Regions from separate parts of the Burkholderia sp. LMU1-1-1.1 genome, predicted to be linked through region 1. Evidence: predicted binding sites of a transcription regulator. Region 1 holds the regulator's gene; the other holds the start of a gene.

Region 1 (9,977 bases):
GCCGCCGCCTGGTCGGCGCCATCGCGCTGGCGCTGGCCGTCGCCGTCGGCTTGCCGATGGTGCTCGATTCCGAGCCGCGTCCGCTGGCGTCCGACATAGAAATCAAGATTCCGGCCAAGGATAAGCCGTCCGCCGCCGGCCGCGCGCCAGCCGCCGCCGTCCCCGCCAGTGCCGCCCTCGACAGCAAGGAAGAAATCGTCGACGACGTCAAGCCGGGCAAACCCGCTGTGGCTGCCGCCCCCGCGCCGTCCGCCGATGAGGTCATCAAGGCCGACAACGCCCGGCAGGAAGCCGAAGCCCAGGCCGATCTGAAGGCCGAGGCCAAGGCCAAGGCGGAAGCCAAGGCCGAGGCGCTGGCCAAGGCCAAGGCCGACCACGAGGCCAAGGCCCGGGCCGACACCGAGGCCAAGGCCAAGCTGGAAGCGGAGCGCAAGCGTGAAACCGAGCGCAAGCTGGCCGAGGCGAAGGCGGAAGCGAAGGCCAAGGCCGATGCCGAGCGCAAGCTGGCCGAAGCGAAAGCGGCGGCCAAACCGGCGCCGGACAAGTCATCCGAGGACGCCCGCGCGCTGGCCATCCTGGAAGGCAAGGGCGCGGCCAAGCCGGCCGCCGCCGCAGCCGAATCGGGCCAGAAATTCGTGCTGCAAGTGGCCGCGCTGAGCGACCAGGGCAAGGTGGACGAGCTGCGCAAGAAACTGAAGGAAGCCGGCATCAGCTCCTTCACGCAGAAAACGCCTTCCGGCGAGATCACCCGCGTGCGCGTGGGGCCGTTCACCAACAAGGAAGAGGCGGAAAAGGTGCGCGCGAAGCTGAGCGGCATGGGCCTGAGTGGCCGCCTGGAAACGATTTGATCCAGGCCGGCTGACGTGACGATTTTCGATTATCTGGTGATCTTCGTGATGGTCGCGTCGGTCATCATCAGCATGCTGCGCGGGCTGGTCAAGGAAGTGCTGTCGCTGGCCGGCTGGGTGGTCGCCTTCGTGGTCGCCAACGCCTACGCCGCCGCGCTCGCCGTGATGTTGCCGGTCGTGGTGCCCGGCGAGGTGTTGCGCCTGATCCTGGCCTTCATCGCCCTGTTCATCGGCGTGCGCATTTTGATGGGCCTGCTGGCCATGGCGCTGGGCGCCTTGCTCGACGCGGGCGGCCTCAGCTTGTTCGACCGGGCGCTCGGCGCCGTGTTCGGCGTCGGCCGCGGCCTTGTAATCGTGCTGACCGCCGTCATCTTGTGTGGGATGACATCGCTCCCACAACAGGATTTCTGGAAGGAAGCGTTGCTCAGCCCGTATGCCGAGACCGGCGCGCGGGTCGTCAAGACCTTCCTTCCCGCTGCGATGGCGCAGCATGTGAACTTTTGAATTTCTTGCATCACCGTTTTTAATCTGCGTCTTTAATCTGTATTACCCAGTCCAGGAGCACCATCATGTGTGGCATCGTCGGCGTCGTTTCCCATCAACCTGTCAATCAACTGCTGTATGACGCCTTGCTGCTGTTGCAGCACCGCGGCCAGGATGCAGCGGGTATCGCGACCAATCACAGCAGCATGTTCGCCATGCACAAGGCCAACGGCCTGGTGCGTGACGTTTTCCGCACCCGCAACATGCGCACCCTGCAAGGCAACTCGGGCATCGGCCACTGCCGCTATCCGACCGCCGGCTCGTCGAGCGAGGAAGAGGCGCAGCCGTTCTACGTCAACGCCCCGTTCGGCATCACCCTGGCGCACAACGGCAACCTGACCAACTGGGAACAGCTCAAGCAAGAGATGTTCAAGAACGACCGCCGCCACATCAACACCGACTCCGATTCGGAAGTGCTGTTGAACGTGCTGGCCCATGAAATCCATATGGCCACCACCGGCATCTCGATCGACGCCGACACCATCTTCGACGCCGTCACGGTGCTGCACCGCCGCGTGCGCGGTGGCTACGCCGCCGTCGCGCAGATCGCCGGCGTCGGCCTGCTGGCCTTCCGCGATCCGTTCGGCATCCGTCCGCTGTGCCTGGGCATCAACGAAACCGAGCAGGGCGCCGAGTACCTGGTCGCCTCCGAATCGGTGGCGCTCGAAGGCATGGGCTTCCGTTTCCTGCGCGACGTCGCGCCGGGCGAGTGCATCTTCGTCGACGCCGACATGCAGCTGCACAGCCGCCAGTGCGCCGACAATCCGTCGCTCAACCCGTGCGTGTTCGAGTTCGTCTACCTGGCCCGTCCCGACTCCGTCATCGACGGCGCCTCGGTCTACGCCACCCGCCTGAAAATGGGCGAGTACCTGGCCGAGAAGATCAAGCGCGAATTCAAGGACGGCGAGATCGACGTCGTCATGCCGATCCCGGACTCGTCGCGCCCGGCGGCGATCCAGCTGGCGCTGGCGCTCAACGTCGAATACCGCGAAGGCTTCATCAAGAACCGCTACATCGGCCGCACCTTCATCATGCCGGGCCAGGCCGCGCGCAAGAAATCGGTGCGCCAGAAACTGAACGCGATCGCCTCCGAGTTCAAGGACAAGGTCGTGCTGCTGGTCGATGACTCCATCGTGCGCGGTACCACCAGCCGCGAGATCGTGCAGATGGCGCGCGAAGCGGGCGCCAAGAAAGTGATCTTCGCCTCGGCCGCGCCGCCGGTGATCTACCCGAACGTGTACGGCATCGACATGCCGACCCGCGACGAGCTGATCGCCTACGGCCGCACCACCGAGGAAGTGTGCCGCGAAATCACCGCCGACCACTTGGTGTACCAGGACATCGAGTCGCTGAAGCGCGCCATCTCCGACGTCAATCCGGAGCTGAAGAACTTCGAAGCCTCGTGCTTCGACGGCATCTACGTGACCGGCGACGTGTCGAAGGAATACCTCGACAAGCTGGAGTACGCGCGCCACCACCCGAAGGCCAAGACCTCGCACGAGGACGCCGGCCGCTCGCAACTGAATCTGAATCTCGCGACCGCCGAAGGCTGATGTCGCGCCCGGTACGGTTCGCCGTACCGGGCTTTTTTTTTGACCATCCAAGCATATGAACGATAAGAAGAACTACGGTTTCACCACCACCATCCTGCACAACGATCGCCTGAAGGGCATCGAGCATGGTTCGCTGCACAAGCCGATCCACACCTCGGTCGCCTTCGGTTACGCCGACGCGCGCCAGCTGGCATCGGTGTTCCAGGGCAAGGAGCCGGGCTTCCGCTACGGCCGCCAAGGCAACCCGACCATCTCCGCGCTCGAGGACAAGGTCAACAAGATGGAGCAGGGCGTCGGCACCTTGTGCTTCGCCACCGGCATGGGCGCGATCGGCGCCGTGTTCCAGGCGCTGCTGCGCGCGGGCGACCACGTCGTCTCGTCGGCCTTCCTGTTCGGTAACACCAACAGCCTGTGGCAGACCACGATGGCGCAGGGCGTCGGCGTGTCGTTCGTCGACGCCACCGACGTTGCCAACGTCGAGGCCGCGATCACCGGGCAGACGCGCGTGGTGTTCGTCGAGACCATCGCCAATCCGCGCACGCAGGTGGCGGACCTCAAGCGCATCGGCGAGCTGTGCAAGGCGCGCGGCATCCTCTACATCGTCGACAACACGATGACCACGCCGTACCTGTTCCGGCCGAAATCGGTCGGGGCAGGGCTGGTGGTCAACGCGCTGACCAAATCGATCGGCGGCCACGGCAACGCGCTGGGCGGCAGCCTGACCGACACCGGCGAATACGACTGGACCCAATTCCCGAATATCTACGAGAACTACAAAAAGGCGGCGCCGCCGCAATGGGGACTGGCGCAGATCCGCGCCAAGGGCCTGCGCGACTTCGGCGCCTCGCTGGGGCCGGAGGCGGCGCACCACATCGCCGTCGGCGCCGAAACGCTGGCGCTGCGCATGGAGCGCACCAGCGGCAACGCGCTGGCGCTGGCCGAGATGCTGGAGGCCGACGAGCGCGTGGCGGCCGTCCACTATCCGGGGTTGACATCGCACCCGCAGCACGGCATCTCGAGCGAGCTGTTCCGTAGGCACGGCTCGCTGCTCAGTTTTGAATTGAAGGACGGGATAGACTGCTTCGACTTCCTGAACCGGCTCAAGCTGGCGATCCCGGCGTCGAACCTGGGCGACACGCGCACCCTGGTGATCCCGGTCGCGCACACGATCTTCTACGAGATGGGCGCCGAGCGGCGCGCCTCGATGGGGATTGCCGAATCGCTGATCCGCGTCTCGGTCGGCATCGAAGACACCGACGACCTGCTCGACGACTTCGCCTGCGCGCTGGAAGGCTGCTAAACCACGGAGACGTGTTAAACCACGGAGGCATGCTAAACCACGGAGACACGTAGGGCGGATTAGCGAAGCGTAATCCGCCATGCATGCTTCGTCGGCGGCTCATAGATGGCGGATTACGGCTTCGCCTAATCCGCCCTACGTGTCTCCACGTTGAATCATCTGCCTGGGGCCTGGCTTAGTGCCAGCTACGCATCAGGCCGACCGCCAGGCCTTCCAGCGCGAACTCGTCCGCCTCCGGGTCGACCTTGATGATCTTGAAGTCCGGATTCTCCGGCAGCAGCTCGACCAGGGTGCCGGTCTTGCGGTAGCGCTTGACCGTGACGTCGTTGCCGATCCGCGCGACGACGATCTGGCCGTTCTTGGCGCTGTCGACTTTCTTCACGGCCAGCAGGTCGCCGTCCATGATGCCGGCGTCGCGCATCGATTCGCCGCGCACCTTGAGCAGGTAATCGGGCTTGGACGAGAACATCGCCGGGTCGACGCTGTAGCTCGTCTCCAGGTTTTCTTGCGCCAGGATGGGCGAGCCGGCGGCCACGCGGCCGATCAACGGCAACGACATCATCAGCGACACCGGCACCTTCGGCGTGGCCGGTTCGGCGTGCACGCCCAGCAAACGGATGCCGCGCGAGGTGCCGGCGGCGATCTCGATGGCGCCCTTGCGCGCCAGCGCCTGCAAGTGCTCCTCGGCCGCGTTGGCGGATTTGAAGCCCAGTTCGTTGGCGATCTCGGCGCGCGTCGGCGGGAAGCCGGTGTTTTCGATGGCATCCTTGATCAGATTGAGAATTTGTTCCTGGCGTGCGGTGAGCTTGATCATGAGTGCGGTTGGGCCTGTGTATATAGACAGTCTGTATTTTTGTACAGTATGGCCCGCAATGCAAGGAAATTTGTTGTGTTCAGCGAAATAAAATGAAAAAAGTTCGTACAACCCCTGTCATCGTGGCTTCAGCAGCACGCGCGTGGTCGCCGCCGTCAGCGGAACCTGGTATCCGCCACGCTCGGCGACCAGGCCCTGCGGCTTGATTTTGCCGCCCGGGCTGTCGATCAGCAGCCTGGCCGCCGGCGTGGCGGCGGTGGCCGGCGCCAGCTCGAGCGTGATGGCGCGGCTTTTCGGATCGTAAGTGGCGCCGTCGATCTTGCCCGCCTCCAAAGTGATCCAGGCGCGCGCCGGCGCCACGAACAGGCGCGTGCGTGCGCTGTCCTTCGGCGTGATCCGCACCATGCCGTTCTTCTCCACTTGCAGGTTGCCGCCGAAGCCGAGCCAGCCGAAGGTCGGGTCCTTGACCACGTACGTGGCGCTGGCGTACGCGTGGCCGTAGAAGCCCATGCCGTAGTCGCCGCTGTAGGCGTCCCAGCGCATCATGTCCGGCCAGGCGTGGAAGGCGGCCGACGAGAAGCCGTCGCGGTCGATGTTGGTGATGCCGCCGAGCAGGCCGCCGTAGGCCACGCGCAGCAGGTGCAGGTCGGCCGGGTTGGCGCGGTAGGCGTCGAACAGCGGCACCGCGTTCAACGTCGAGCCGTAGTGGTGGATCTGGCGCTCGATGCGCGCGGTCTTGCCGCCGTACAGGAAGTCCCAGTAGCGGCGGGCGTTGCCGTTGTAGCCCCAGCTCGGGATCGCCGGGTCGTAGCCGAGGATCACCTCGCGCGTGATGTCGGCCTGCTTGCCGTAGCCGAAGTGGCGCATCCACGCGTAGACCTCGGCCTGGCCGGTCGAATCCCAGGCCATTTCGCTGCCGAACGGATAGGCCAGCGTGCGCCAGTGGTCGGCGCGCCGTTTCATCATGCCCTCCATGTCGGCCGCCTCGGCCGTCATGCCCTCGCGCTGCAGGTCTTTCAAAATATCGAGGAAGACGTCGCCCTCCATCAGGCCGAACTGCGCGTACTCGGGCGCGTCGCGCACCATCGCCACCGTGGTTTGGTAGGCGCGCTGCAAGTACCAGCGCCAGTCGTGCGCGGTGACCAGGCCGACGTGGTTGCGCGCCAGCCGGTACAGCACCCAGTGGCCGATGGCCACGTGCGGATAGTTGTAAGCGCGGCCGAGGTCGTCGGCGTCCTTCTTCGACCACGAGGCCCAGGTGCTCCAGTTGGTCTTCTGGTTGTAGTAGCCCGGGAAGGCTTTCGGGTCGTAGTAGAACAGGCTCTTGCGCACGGCGCCGGCCTGCGGGCCGTCGGCCACCTGCAATTTGCCGACGACGGTTTCATTGACCAGCCGTTCCAGCTTGGCCACCTCGGCGGCGTCCGGATTGTCGAGCTGCTTGCTCATCGCCGCGACCCAGCTGCCGCCGCCTCCCTCGTCGCTCATGCCGGAGATCCACACGCGCGGGTCGTCGGTGACGATGCGCTTGGCGTCGCGGTCGTAGGTGAGGATGGCCGGCGCGCGCTTGAACGGGTCTTTCTTGTCGTCGAACCATTGCTGCGTGGTGGAGAACTTGCCGAGGTCGGCCACCGCCTGCTCCAGCGGCTTGGTGACGAAATAGCTGACCGTCTGCACGCTGCCGTCGGCGTAGGTGATCGACAGGCGCGCCGGTCCCCAGCCGTTGCCGCGCACCGTGTAGCGCGCCCAGCCTTTGGCGCTCGACTTGAGCGGCGTGACGGCCAGCGCGTTCTCGGGCGAGCTGGTGATGCCGACCACTTTTTGCGGACTCTTGAGGAATAGTGTCGCCTCCAGGTCGGTCGGCACCACGTAGCCGGGGATGCCGACGGCGACCGGGCGCTTTTGCGCGATCAGGGCGGCCTCGATGGCGCGGATCGACGGCGCCGTGGCGAAGCGCACGCCGATGTCGCGCCGGGCGCCCGCTTCCAGGGTGATGCTGGTGGGCGTGTTCCACTGCTCGCCGGCATTCTTCCATTCGTTCTCGGCGTAGGCCTTGCTGGCGACGGTCCAGTCGTAAAAGCCTTCGGACGTTTGCGCGCGCGGGCTGCGGTCGGCCAGCGGACGCCACGCTTCGAGCGGCGTGCGCCCGTCCGGCGTGACGATCAGCGCCGGCCCCTGGCCGTTCAGGCGCGTCACCTGCACATAGCCGGCGTCGCGGCCGATATAAGGGTCGGCGAAACTGGCGCTGGCGTGGGCTTGCTCGAGGGTGCGGTCGGTGATGATGTTGTCGAACACCATCGGCATGCCGAGGCCGCCGATTTCCACCGGCGCATTGGAGTTGTTGATCAGCGTAAACCGCAGCACCAGCGCGCCGCCGTCGTTGAGCCAGCGTCGCTCCACCGTCAGCGGCAGGTCCTTGCCCAGGGTGGCGGTGATGTCGGCCGCCGCCAGGATCTTGCCGCCGGCCGGCAGCGGGCTGATCGGACGCCGCGCGGCGGACGAGGAGAATTCCTGCCAGGCCCCGGCGCCACCGCTGCGCACACGCAGGTTGAGGTCGCCTATGTGGGCGTAGCCGTCGTACTGGCGCTCGGCCTCCCTCGGGCCGGGCGTGAAGTCGAAGCCGGGATCGGCGATGGGATCGAGCCGCGCCAGGGTCTGGGTGTCGGTGCGCAGCGCCAGCAGGAACTGCTTGGTGCCGTACGCCTTGGTGGCGATGTCGGGATGGCTGGGTTTGGCGGCGGGGGCGGGCGCTTCGGCGGCGAGGGCGGAGGCCGCGATGAAGAGGGAAAACAGCAAAGGGGACAACGCACGGGTGGGTGGCATATCGGAATCCTGTTGGTTTTACAAGATGTTAGCATTGTCGCGGGGCCGCGAAGGGGTAGATTTTCGGCCAAAAAGCTGATATAGTCGCGGGCTTACCTCTTCCCACACCTGTCTTGACGCCAGGGTGGGCTATATTCACAGTCCTTAAGGGAGTTTGCATGCGTCACTATGAAATAGTATTTATCGTCCATCCGGACCAGAGCGAGCAAGTGCCCGCCATGATCGAACGTTACAAAACCACCGTAACGACCCGCGGCGGCGCCGTGCACCGTGTTGAAGATTGGGGCCGTCGTCAGATGGCTTACTCGATCCAGAAACTGGCTAAAGCACACTACATCTGCCTGAACATCGAATGCGACAACGAGACCCTGGTCGAGCTGGAAACCGCCTTCAAATTCAATGATGCCGTGCTGCGTCACCTGACCGTCAAGATGAAGAAAGCGGAAACCGCTCCTTCGCCGATGATGAAGTCGGTACAACGTGAAGATGCAGCGAAATCGCATCGCACCGAAGCCCCAGCAGCTCCTGTTGCCGCCGCTCCAGCGGCCTAATTGTTGCAAAACCGAGCTGACACAGCTCCAGTGAATCAAAGCCAATTCATTGCCTTGATCGCCGAACGGGACGCCTTGCGCTATACCCCGGCCGGCATGCCGATCGTGAACGCTGTACTCCAGCACCGGTCGCAGCAGATGGAGGCGGGCATAGCCCGGTTGAGCGAGTTTGAGATTTCCGCGGTCGCCGCGGGCGAGATCTCGGGCCGCTTCAGCCAGGCGCCACTGGGCGGGTTGTACCAGTTCACCGGTTTTATCAACAAGAAGACACGCAACAGCAAAAGCCTGGTGTTTCACATCATTGATTTTAGTGCTGTCCCAGACAGCTCAATTTAGATACAGGAGCCTCAAATGGCATTCGGTAAAAAGTTCGACAAAAACAAGCTCAAGCTTAAAGAAAAGCGCAAGCAACAAAATCCACTGTTCAAGCGCAAGAAGTTCTGCCGCTTCACCGCCGCTGGCGTTGAGCAGGTTGACTACAAAGACGTTGATACCCTGAAGGACTTCGTCCAGGAAAACGGCAAGATCATGCCAGCACGTCTGACCGGCACCAAGGCGCACTACCAGCGTCAAGTTGACACCGCCATCAAACGCGCCCGCTACCTCGCGCTGCTGCCTTACACCGATCTGCACCACGCTTAATTGCGTAGTCTAATCCTGGAGAAAAACTATGCAAATCATTCTGTTAGAAAAAGTCGTCAACCTGGGCAACCTGGGTGAAGTCGTTAAAGTTAAAGACGGTTACGCACGTAACTTCCTGATTCCGCAAAAAATGGCCCGTCGCGCTACCGCGTCGGCTGTTGCTGAATTCGAAGTCAAGCGCGCCGAACTGGAAAAAGCCGCTGCCGCCAAACTGGCCGCCGCTCAAGCCCAAGGCGAGAAACTGAACGGCATGACCGTGAACGTTTCGCAAAAAGCTGGCGTCGACGGCCGTCTGTTCGGCTCGGTCACCAACTTCGACATCGCTGAAGCGCTGACCAAAGCTGGTTTCGCTGTAGAAAAAGCTGCCGTGCGCATGCCTACCGGTCCTCTGAAGACCGTTGGCGAGCACCCTGTCAGCGTTGCTCTGCACACCGACGTGGTGGTCGAAGTGACCGTCGCCGTCGTCGGCGAAGCAGCCTAAATTACTTGCACGGGCAGTAATGCCTGTTGTGCTGGTAATAATGGCAAGATATGAAAAAAGCCGGGTTCGCCCGGCTTTTTTCTCGCCAATTTTTTCGCAGCATCGCCTTGGCGGCGGTACTAAGCAGGTATAATTCGCGCCATGAACACCCCCTCCGATCCGCAACTAGATTCACTCCGCGTCCCGCCGCATTCCATCGAAGCAGAACAGTCCGTCATTGGCGGTCTGCTGCGCGACAACCAGGCGTTCGACCGCATCGCGGACATGATGCATTCGGAGGACTTCTACCGTTATGACCACCGCATCATCTTCGAACAGATCGTCAAGATGATCAACGGCTCCAAGCCGGCCGACGTCATCACGGTATTCGAGACCTTGACGCAGATGGGCAAGGCCGAGGACGTCGGCGGCCTGGCCTACCTGAA
Region 2 (9,977 bases), on a different contig from region 1:
CACCAGGTTGTTGTAGCCGAACGAGGCGCCGCGCTCGCACGCCATGAAGACGTCGTCCGGCAAGCCCTTGGCCTTGGCGGCCGCGCGTGCTTTGTCGATGACGTTTTTCATGTCGTGCGGGGCCAGGAACTGGCCCTTCTTGATGTTGACCGGCAGGCCGGACTGCGCGCAGGCCGTGATGAAATCGGTCTGGCGGCACAGGAAGGCCGGCGTCTGCAGCACGTCGACGACGGCCGACACTTCGGCGATCTCGTCGATCGAGTGGACGTCGGTCAGGACCGGCACGCCCAGTTCGCGCTTGACGTCGCCGAGGATCTCGAGGCCCTTGTCGCGGCCGGGGCCGCGATACGAGGTACCCGACGACCGGTTGGCCTTGTCGAACGAGGACTTGTAGATGAACGGGATGCCCAGCGCGGCCGTCATTTCCTTGAGCGCGCCGGCGGTGTCGAACGCCATCTGGCGCGATTCGATCACGCAGGTGCCGGCGATCAGGAAGAACGGCTGATCGAGGCCGGCTTCGAAGCCACAGAGTTTCATGCCGCATCTCCTTGCAACGCAGTACTCTCAGCGACGGCGTGCGGGCGGTTGCCGCCGGCTGCCTTGTGGGCCAGTGCCGCCTTGATGTAGGACGTGAACAGCGGATGGCCGTCACGCGGGGTGGATTTGAATTCCGGGTGGTACTGCACGCCCATGTACCACGGGTGCGAATTGTCGCCCGTGCGCGGCAGTTCCATGATCTCGCACAGGTCCTCGGTCGGCGTGCGGGCCGCCACCACCAGGCCGGCCGCTTCGACGCGCGGCAGGTAGTGGTTGTTGGCCTCGTAGCGGTGGCGGTGGCGCTCGGTCACGACCGGGCCGTAGATCTCGGCCGCCAGCGTGCCCGGCTTGATCGCGCAGGTTTGCGCGCCCAGGCGCATGGTGCCGCCCAGGTCGGAGTTCTCGTCGCGCTTTTCGACCTTGCCGTCCTGGCCCTGCCACTGGTCGATCAGGGCGACCACCGGTTGCGAGGTTTCCAGGTCGAACTCGGTCGAGTTGGCGCTGGTCAGGCCGGCCATGTGGCGCGCGTATTCGATCAGCGCGACCTGCATGCCGAGGCAGATGCCCAGGTAGGGGATCTTGTTTTCGCGGGCGAACTGGGCCGCCATGATCTTGCCCTCGACGCCGCGCTTGCCGAAGCCGCCCGGCACCAGGATGGCGTCGTATTTCGCCAGCGCGGCGCAGCCGGTCGTCTCGATCTCTTCCGAGTCGATGTACTCGATGTTGACCTTCGATTCGTTGTGGATGCCGGCGTGGCGCAGCGCTTCGGTCAGCGACTTGTACGATTCGGTCAGCTCGACGTATTTGCCGACCATGCCGATCGACACTTCGCTCTTCGGATGCTCGAGCGTGTAGATCAGGCGGCTCCAGACGGACAGGTCGGCCGGCGCCGGGTTGATGTCGAGCGCCTCGCAGATGATGGCGTCGAGGCCCTGGTCGTGCAGCATCTGCGGCACTTTGTAGATGGTGTCGACGTCCCACACGGAGATGACGGCCTGCTCTTCGATGTTGGAGAACAAGGAGATCTTGGCGCGTTCGTCGTCCGGGATCGGGCGGTCGGCGCGGCACAGCAGCGCGTTCGGCGAGATGCCGATCTCGCGCAGTTTCTGCACCGAGTGCTGGGTCGGCTTGGTTTTCAGTTCGCCGGCCGAGGCGATGTACGGCACCAGGGTCAGGTGCACGAAGGCGGTGTTCTTGCGGCCGGCGCGCAGGCTCAGCTGGCGTGCCGCCTCGAGGAACGGCAGCGACTCGATGTCGCCGACGGTGCCGCCGATTTCGCACAGGGCCACGTCGTAACCCTCGGCGCCGCGGCGGATGTAGTCCTGGATCTCGTTGGTGATGTGGGGAATGACCTGCACGGTCTTGCCCAGGTATTCGCCGCGGCGTTCCTTGCGGATCACCGATTCGTAGATCTGGCCGGTGGTGAAGTTGTTCACCTTTTTCATGCGGGTCGAGATGAAGCGCTCGTAGTGGCCGAGGTCGAGATCGGTCTCGGCGCCGTCGTCGGTGACGAACACTTCACCGTGCTGCATGGGGCTCATCGTGCCAGGGTCGACGTTGATGTACGGGTCGAGCTTGAGCATGGTGACTTTGAGGCCGCGCGATTCGAGGATCGCGGCGAGGGAGGCGGCGGCAATCCCTTTACCAAGGGAAGACACGACGCCACCGGTGACGAAGACAAATTTGGTCATTGCAGATAGTGCCGAACGGCACGTGCGGGAAATTGAAATTATACCCTAAAACGGCTATTTCTTCAGCATCGCCCCCGGAAAAATCCGCTACGGACCGGAAAACTCCGATTGTTTATTCGGCAAAAATGGCCGGTTTGGCAATCCGGTCCGACTGTGTCTCAGCGTACAGACCGTCACAAACGATAAAGTCAGAATGGCAACTCATTCTTAGAGGAGGACATCATGAGCTACACAGAACGCGATGCTTACGGTATGTATGTCGACAACGGCAACAAGGGCCCCGGTCCCGAACTGATGGGCGCCGACACGCTGATCGGCGACCACGTGCACAATCTGAAGAACGAACACCTGGGCGAGATCAAGGAAATCATGCTCGACATGCGCACCGGCAAAATCGCCTACGCGGTCATGTCGTCGGGCGGCATCCTGACCATCGGCGAGAAGTTGTTCGCCGTGCCGTGGGAAGCGCTGACCCTGGACACGGTCAACAAACGCTTCACCCTCAACATCGACAAAGAGCGCATCGAAAACGCGCCCGGCTTCGACACCGACCACTGGCCCAACATGGCCAACCAGACTTGGGCCAGCCAGATCCACAGCTACTACGGCACCCGCTACGACAACCTCGACAGCGGTCCGCTGTGATGTCGGCCCTGTTCATGCTGGCCGGCGCGGCCGCGCTAACCGCGACCTTGATGGTGCGGATCGCGCGCCGGCGCCAGACGGAGGCGCGGCCGCCGGCCGGCGTCCCCGTCACGCTGGCGAGCTGGTCCGACAATCGTGAATACCAGGTGGCGGACCACCTGCGGCGCAAGAGGCGATGAGTTGGAGGGATAACCACCTCCCAGGCATCGTTGTAGTACGGCTTCGGCCGCCCATGCGAATGGGCGGCCGAAGTCTTTTTTTAATGGATATCCTCTAGTTCATCATATTCACGACGGCTTTTGGGCAAGCGGCGCTCCAGAGTGTTTCGGCACTGCAAGTCGACGTGCTCGATCAAGACCAGTGCGGCGTTCAGCGCGTTGCTCATTGTTTGGGCTGCTTTGGCCATCGCCTCGGCCGGCGTTGGCGGCGTAGTGGCCGCGCGTTTTTGCAGACGGGCGCGCAGTTGCGCGGCGCACGCCCAGTTCTTTTCTCCTGGAAAACGTATCCACAGATCCCGCCAGGCATTGCGTACGTCGCCCGCCACGGCCTGGGTCAACTGATGCGGGGACACGGGACGACCGCGATACATCAACTCGTCACCGAGCACTTCGGCGCTATGCCAGTCTTCCTCATATTGCATGCGTACGCGGGTTCCCTCCGGTAGAAATAAAATCTTCCATTGGTAGCCGCGCAATGGCTGGGCGTTCGCCTTCTCGCGCTCGATCCACAATTTGACGGCGGCCACCAGCGCCTCGGTGAGCGATAAAGCGCTGCCGCTTTTGCGCAGGAATTCTTCAAGCTGGAGTTCAGTAGCTGGTGGGAGTGAGCGAGTCTCTCGGGGATTCATACTCTTTCTCCTTGCGGTTTCTGTCGGTTTTTGTCTCTTCCTGTCTCTTTAGACCCGGAGGCCGAGCTGGAGTTCAAAAAAGACAAAAAGAGACGGAAACCGACAGCCAAAAGAGTATCGTTCCCGCACGGGGTGGCGTGGGCTCACCCCATACACTCCGCTTACGCAGGCGCAGGCAAGCGCATTGGAATGTAGGCGATGCCATCGTGCTCGGCGCGTGGGCCGGCGGGAACGAATCCCAGGTGACGGTACATTTCCAGCGCGAACGCCGACGAGTTGACGGTGAAGGCGCCATCGGCGTTCTTGCCAAGCGCGCGCGCTCTGGCCGCCTGCCACAGCAGCCGGCCTAAGCCCCTGCCCTGCCACTTGGACGCCACGAACAAATGATACAAATGCGCGTGGTCGCGCACCGCCACCACGCCGGCCAGCTCATCAGCGACATGGCCCAACTGGTAGTCGTAACGCTCGTCCGCCAACACACGTTCGATCGCGGGCGGCTGCATGGTTTCGATAAATTTCTCTGCGCCGGCGCCACTTGGCTCCAGGGTCAGCAATGGCAGCAGCGGGACGATCAACGCGCTGATGGCGGCGGCGTCGCCCGGCCGTGCCTGACGTATGGTCATTTTGTTCATCCGGCCATTCTGCCAGAACTTCAAAATCGCAGCTGATGGTCGACAGTCGGCCTGGCAAGTGCGACATGTCGGCCAACCGCTTGGCTACCAAGTGGATCCTAGGCCGCGTCCCGCACCGCCTGCTGTGCCCGCGCATAGCTCTCCGCCACGGCCGCATAGTTGGGCGCTACCAGGCCGTACAGCTTGGCCAGCTCCGCCGCTTCCGGGCGCGCCCAGGTGCGGTGCAGTTCCGACAGCAACGCGTTGGTCGAGGTGGGCTTGACGCCGCCCTGCGCGAAGCGCGCGACGGAGACGCGGGAGGCCATCTCGCTCGGGTCGCCGGAGGCGTCGATGACGGCGTAGACATCGTAGCCTGCCGCGACGGCGTCAAGCGCCGGGAACATCACGCAAACACTGGTCCAGACGCCAGCCATCACCAGCGTCTTGCGGCCGCTGGCGCGCACCGCGCCGACAAAGTCGGCGTTGTCCCAGGCGTTGACCTCGCCCTTGCGCGGCACATAGACGGCATGCGGGGCGTACTGGTGGATTTCGGGCATCAGCGGACCGTTGCTGCCGGCCGGCTCCGAGGCGGTGGTGATCACCGGGATCTTCAGCAGGGTGCACAGCCTGGCGATCGTCTCCACATTCCGCCGCAGGTCGGCCACCGCGATATCCTTGACGGTCTGGAAGAGCCCGGACTGGTGGTCCAACAGCAGCACCAGGGTATCGGCGGGATCGAGCAGCGCGGCGCCGCCGCCGGTGGCCAGTACACTGGATTTGGAATGTGGGGTGTCTTGCATGGGTCGTTCTCCTTGGTTGGGCAATGGTGACAGTGATGGCGGGCAATCGCGAATGCGCGCCTCCAATCAGCTTGCCTGAATTTGTGTCCGCGGTGGCGGCGCGGCGAAAGTTCGCGCTCCGCACTCCCCCCGAAATGGGGGGCGCCGTCGGCTCGGAATCCCTCCTCAACAAAAATCGCGGCTGATGGTCGGCAGGCGGCCCAACAGGTGCGACATGTCGACCAGCCGCTTGGCCACCAGGTGGCGCACGATGCCCTCCTGTTGCCAAACGCCATACACGCCCAGCAGCGGCGCGCCCAGCACTTCGCGGCGCTGCTCCTCCACCAGCTTGGGCCAGATGATGACGTTGACGTTGCCGGTCTCGTCCTCAAGTGTGATGAACAGCACGCCCTTGGCCGTGCCCGGCCGCTGCCGCACCGTGACCATGCCGCAAGCGCGCGCCAGCATGCCGTTGGTGTAGGTGTTCAAGGTGGCCGCCGGCAAAAAGCGGTGCTCCAGCAACTTGGCGCGCAGCAGCGCCAGCGGATGCCGGCCCAAAGTCAGGCCGTGCGAGCGGTAGTCGCCGAGGATTTCCTCGCCCTCGGTCGGCGGCGCCAGCACCGGCGCCTCCTCGTCTGGCGTTGTCGGACGCAGCAAGTCCTTGTCCGGCGTGGCGCCGACCGCCTGCCACAGCGCCTGGCGGCGGTTGCCGGCCAGGTGGACCAGCGCGTTGCCGGCGGCCAGCACCTGCAGGTCGTGGCGGTCCAGGTCGGCGCGCCGCGCCAGGTCGGCGACGCCGGCGAACGGCGCCCGCGCGCGCGCCGCTTCGATGCGCTGGGCGGCGCCGTCGCGCATGCCCTTCATCATCGACAGGCCGAGCCGCACCGCAGGCTGCCCGAGCTTGCCCGCCGGCTCCTCCAGCGACGAATCCCAGCCGCTGATGGTGACGTCGATCTCGCGCACCACCACGCCGTGGCGCCTGGCGTCCTGCACCAGTTGCGACGGGCTGTAGAACCCCATCGGCTGGCTGTTGAGCAGCGCGCACAGGAAGGCGGCCGGCTCGTGGCATTTGAGCCAGGAACTGGCATAGGTCAGCAGCGCGAAACTGGCCGCGTGCGATTCGGGAAAGCCGTATTCGCCGAAGCCCTGGATCTGGCTGCAGATGGCGGCGGCGAACGCCGCGTCGTAGCCGCGTTCGGCCATGCCATCCATAATGCGCTGTTGGTATTTGTCGACACCGCCCTTGCGCTTCCAGGCCGCCATCGCGCGCCGCAACTGGTCGGCCTCGCCCTCGCTGAAGCCGGCGGCGATGACGGCGATCTGCATCACCTGCTCCTGGAAGATCGGCACGCCCAGCGTGCGGCCCAGCGCCTCCTCCAAGCCGGCAGGATAGACCACCAAGCGCTTGTCCTGGCGCCGCTGCAAATACGGATGCACCATGCCCCCCTGGATCGGCCCGGGCCGCACCAGCGCCACCTCGATGACCAGGTCGTAGAACACCTTGGGCCGCAGCCGTGGCAGCATGCTCATCTGCGCGCGCGACTCGATCTGGAACACGCCGATGGTGTCGGCCTGGCACATCATCGCGTAGGTAGGCTTGTCCTCGGCCGGGATGTCCTGCATGCGGAACGGCGCGCCCCGGCGCTCGGCCACCATGTCGAGCGCGCGCCGCAGCGCCGTGAGCATGCCCAGCGCCAGCACGTCGACCTTCATCAGGCCGAGCTCTTCGAGGTCGTCCTTGTCCCACTGGATCACGCAGCGCCCCTCCATCGTGGCCGCCTCGATCGGCACCAGCCGGGATAACTTCTCGTGCGAAATGACGAAGCCGCCCGGATGCTGCGACAGGTGGCGCGGAAAACCCAGCAGCGTCATCGCCAGCGAGGCCCATTGCTGCGCCAGTTGCGAGTCCGGGTCGAGTCCGCACTCGGCCAGCCGCCCGAGCAGGTCGTGGCGGCTGTCGAACCAGTGGTGCGACTTGGCCACCTTCTCGACGATGGCCAGGTCGACGCCGAGCGCCTTGCCGCTGTCGCGCAGCGCGCTCTTGGGCCGGTAGCTGATGACGACGGCCGCCAGCGCGGCGCGGTCGGCGCCGTATTTTTTATAGATGTACTGGATCACCTCCTCGCGCCGCTGGTGCTCGAAGTCGACGTCGATGTCGGGCGGCTCGTTGCGCTCGCGCGAGATGAAACGCCCGGTCAGCATGTTGCTGCGCTCCGGGTCGACCTCCGTCACGCCAAGGCAAAAACACACCACCGAGTTGGCCGCCGAGCCGCGCCCCTGGCACAGGATGCCCTGGTCGCGGGCGAAACGCACGATGTCGTAGACGGTCAGGAAATACGGTTCGTATTTAAGCTCGGCGATCAGTTTCAGTTCGTTCTCGATCTGGCCGCGCACCTTGTCCGACAACCCGGCCGGAAAGCGCCGCGCCGCGCCCTCGTACACCTCCTGGCGCAGGTAGCTGGCCGGCGTGTGGCCAGCCGGCACCAGCTCGTGCGGATACTCGTAGCACAATTCGGTCAGCTTGAAGGTGCACTCCTGCATGATGCGCAAGGTCTCGAACAGCGCCGCCGGCGGATACAGGTTGGCCAGCCGCAGGCGCGGACGCAGATGCTGCTCGGCGTTCTGCGCCAGCGCATAGCCGCACTCGCCGACCGGCTTGCCCACCCGCACCGCCGTCAGCGTGTCGTGCAGCGGCTTGCGCGAGCGCACATGCATGCACACCTGCCCCACGGCCACCACCGCCATGCCGTGCTGCAACGCCACCTCGGCTATGCTGAGGCGATGCGCCTCGTCGAAGGCGCGCTGCAGCAGGTTCAGCCCCATCCACGCGCGCCCCGGAAAGGTCGCCTCCATCCACGCCGCCTGCGCGTGCAACCGGTCAACGTCGCCGGGCTGGTGCGCCGGATAGTGCGGCAGCAGTATCATCAGGCAGTCCGGCAAACCCTTCAAATGCGCGTAAGCCGGCGCCGGCGCGGCCAGGTCGGCCGGCGTCAGCAGGTAGCTGCCCTTGGCGACGCGGTTGCGGGCGATGGTGATCAATTCGCACAAATTGCCGTAGCCGTCGCGGTTCCTGGCCAGCGCGACCAGCGACAGCGCGGCGCTGCCGTCCGGGTTCTTCAGGTGGAAGTGGCTGCCGATGACCAGCGGCAAACCGGCCTCCTTGGCCGCCGCGTGCGCGCGCACCACGCCGGCCAGCGAGCATTCGTCGGTGATGGCCAACCCCGCATAATCGAGCTCGACGGCGCGCGCGACCAGCTCCTCCGGCCGCGACGCGCCCTGCAGGAAGGAAAAGTTGCTCATGCAGAACAGCTCGGCGTAGGCCGGCAGTCCCTGCGACGATGGTGGCGATGACAAGCTCATGATGGATACTGTGTTTATATACAGTATTCTACACCCAGCCCCCCCTTCCGCCGCGTAATCATTTTAATAGGGGCCGGTGCCGAGTCCACCCGACCCGGCGCGGCATCCGTAACACTACGTAGCCCGGGCGCCCGCACGGGCCCGGTTGGCGCGTCAAAACAACAGTAAATAGTGTTTAAACGCAAAATTGGCAGAAAACCCATATCAATATAAATTATTTGAATAGAATCAAATTTTTCATGGGAGCCGAAACGTGCCAGCCAACACCACCTTACGCAACGCCGTCTTATTCACCCTCTATGGCGCGACCGCGCTGAGCCTGAGTCCCGCCGTCCACGCCCAGACCACGCCGGCCGAGGCCGCCGCCGCTCCCATGCAAACGGTCACGCTGGTCGGCTCGCGCCGCGCCACCTCGTCGGCCACCGACACCGTGGTGCCGGTCGATATCATCCCGATGAACAAGGTCTCCGAACAGGGCGGCCAGTTCGACCTGGCGCAGTCGCTGACCTACATCTCGCCATCGTTCAACTCGACCCGCCAGAGCGGCTCGGACGGCGCCGACCTGGTCGACTCGGCCGCGCTGCGCGGCCTCGGCTCGGACCAGACGCTGGTGCTGGTCAACGGCAAGCGCCGCCACACCACCGCGCTGGTCAACCTGTTCGGCGCGCGCAACCGCGGCAACACCGGCACCGACCTCAACGCCATCCCGATGCTCGCCATCAAGGACGTCCAGGTGCTGCGCGACGGCGCCGCCGCCCAGTACGGCTCGGACGCGATCGCCGGCGTCATGGACATCGGCCTCAAAAAGAGCCTCGGCTGCGAGGCCGTCGCCGGCTACAGCCAGTACTCGGCCGGCGACGGCGAGAACTGGCTCGGCTCGGCCTACTGCGGTTTTAGCATCGGCAACGGCGGCGGCGTCGGCATCACCGGCGAATACCTCGACCGCGGCCGCTCCAACCGCGCCGAGGCCGACAACCCGCGCATCATCGGCGACACCAAGACCGAGAACCAGACCATCTATCTGAACGGCGAGCTGCCGACCACCGGCACGGGCAAGCTGTACTTCACCGCCGGCGCCCAGAAGCGCGACGGCTCGTCGGCCGCGTTCGCGCGCGGCGGCGTCGGCTCGGACGACATCCCGAGCCGCAACTCGGCCGCCATGTACCCGAACGGCTTCGTGCCGTTCATCAACGCCAAGATCGACGACCGCTACGCCACCGTCGGCCACCGCATCAAGCTGGGCGAATGGAACACCGACTTGTCGCAGACCTACGGCTACAACAAGATGATGTACAACATCAGCAACACGATCAACGCCTCGATCGCCAACCAGGACCTGCTCGGCGGCGGCCGCGGCGTCAGCGCCAGCGCCTTCGACGCCGGCGGCTTCTCGTTCCAGCAGCTGACCACCAACGTCGACCTGTCGCGCTACTACGACGGCGTGCTCGGCGGCGGCCTGAACGTCGCCTTCGGCGGCGAATACCGCAGCGAGGAATTCAAGATCTTC

Evidence for each region. Region 1 encodes LexA, which represses DNA repair genes until DNA is damaged. Its sites were predicted from a motif close to ACTGTATNNNNATACAGT; they were not measured.
Region 2: the regulator LexA is predicted to act here: its motif matches at 8,478-8,495, upstream of MRBLMU1_RS08350 (error-prone DNA polymerase).

Annotation. Positions count from the first base shown of each region.
Region 1 is NZ_JBEGHG010000023.1:544,483-554,459, reverse strand. It holds gene MRBLMU1_RS20780 (SPOR domain-containing protein) at 1-848, shown strand, start outside; gene MRBLMU1_RS20775 (CvpA family protein) at 864-1,352, shown strand; gene purF (amidophosphoribosyltransferase) at 1,418-2,944, shown strand; gene MRBLMU1_RS20765 (cystathionine gamma-synthase family protein) at 3,000-4,244, shown strand; gene lexA (transcriptional repressor LexA) at 4,420-5,058, opposite strand; gene MRBLMU1_RS20755 (DUF5695 domain-containing protein) at 5,176-7,878, opposite strand; gene rpsF (30S ribosomal protein S6) at 8,037-8,429, shown strand; gene priB (primosomal replication protein N) at 8,460-8,765, shown strand; gene rpsR (30S ribosomal protein S18) at 8,781-9,071, shown strand; gene rplI (50S ribosomal protein L9) at 9,100-9,552, shown strand; gene MRBLMU1_RS20730 (replicative DNA helicase) at 9,694-9,977, shown strand, end outside.
Region 2 is NZ_JBEGHG010000007.1:103,458-113,434, forward strand. It holds gene kdsA (3-deoxy-8-phosphooctulonate synthase) at 1-537, opposite strand, end outside; gene MRBLMU1_RS08320 (CTP synthase) at 534-2,228, opposite strand; gene MRBLMU1_RS08325 (PRC-barrel domain-containing protein) at 2,451-2,873, shown strand; gene MRBLMU1_RS08330 (hypothetical protein) at 2,870-3,052, shown strand; gene MRBLMU1_RS08335 (hypothetical protein) at 3,133-3,720, opposite strand; gene MRBLMU1_RS08340 (GNAT family N-acetyltransferase) at 3,882-4,343, opposite strand; gene MRBLMU1_RS08345 (isochorismatase family protein) at 4,451-5,131, opposite strand; gene MRBLMU1_RS08350 (error-prone DNA polymerase) at 5,297-8,470, opposite strand; gene MRBLMU1_RS08355 (TonB-dependent receptor plug domain-containing protein) at 8,724-9,977, shown strand, end outside.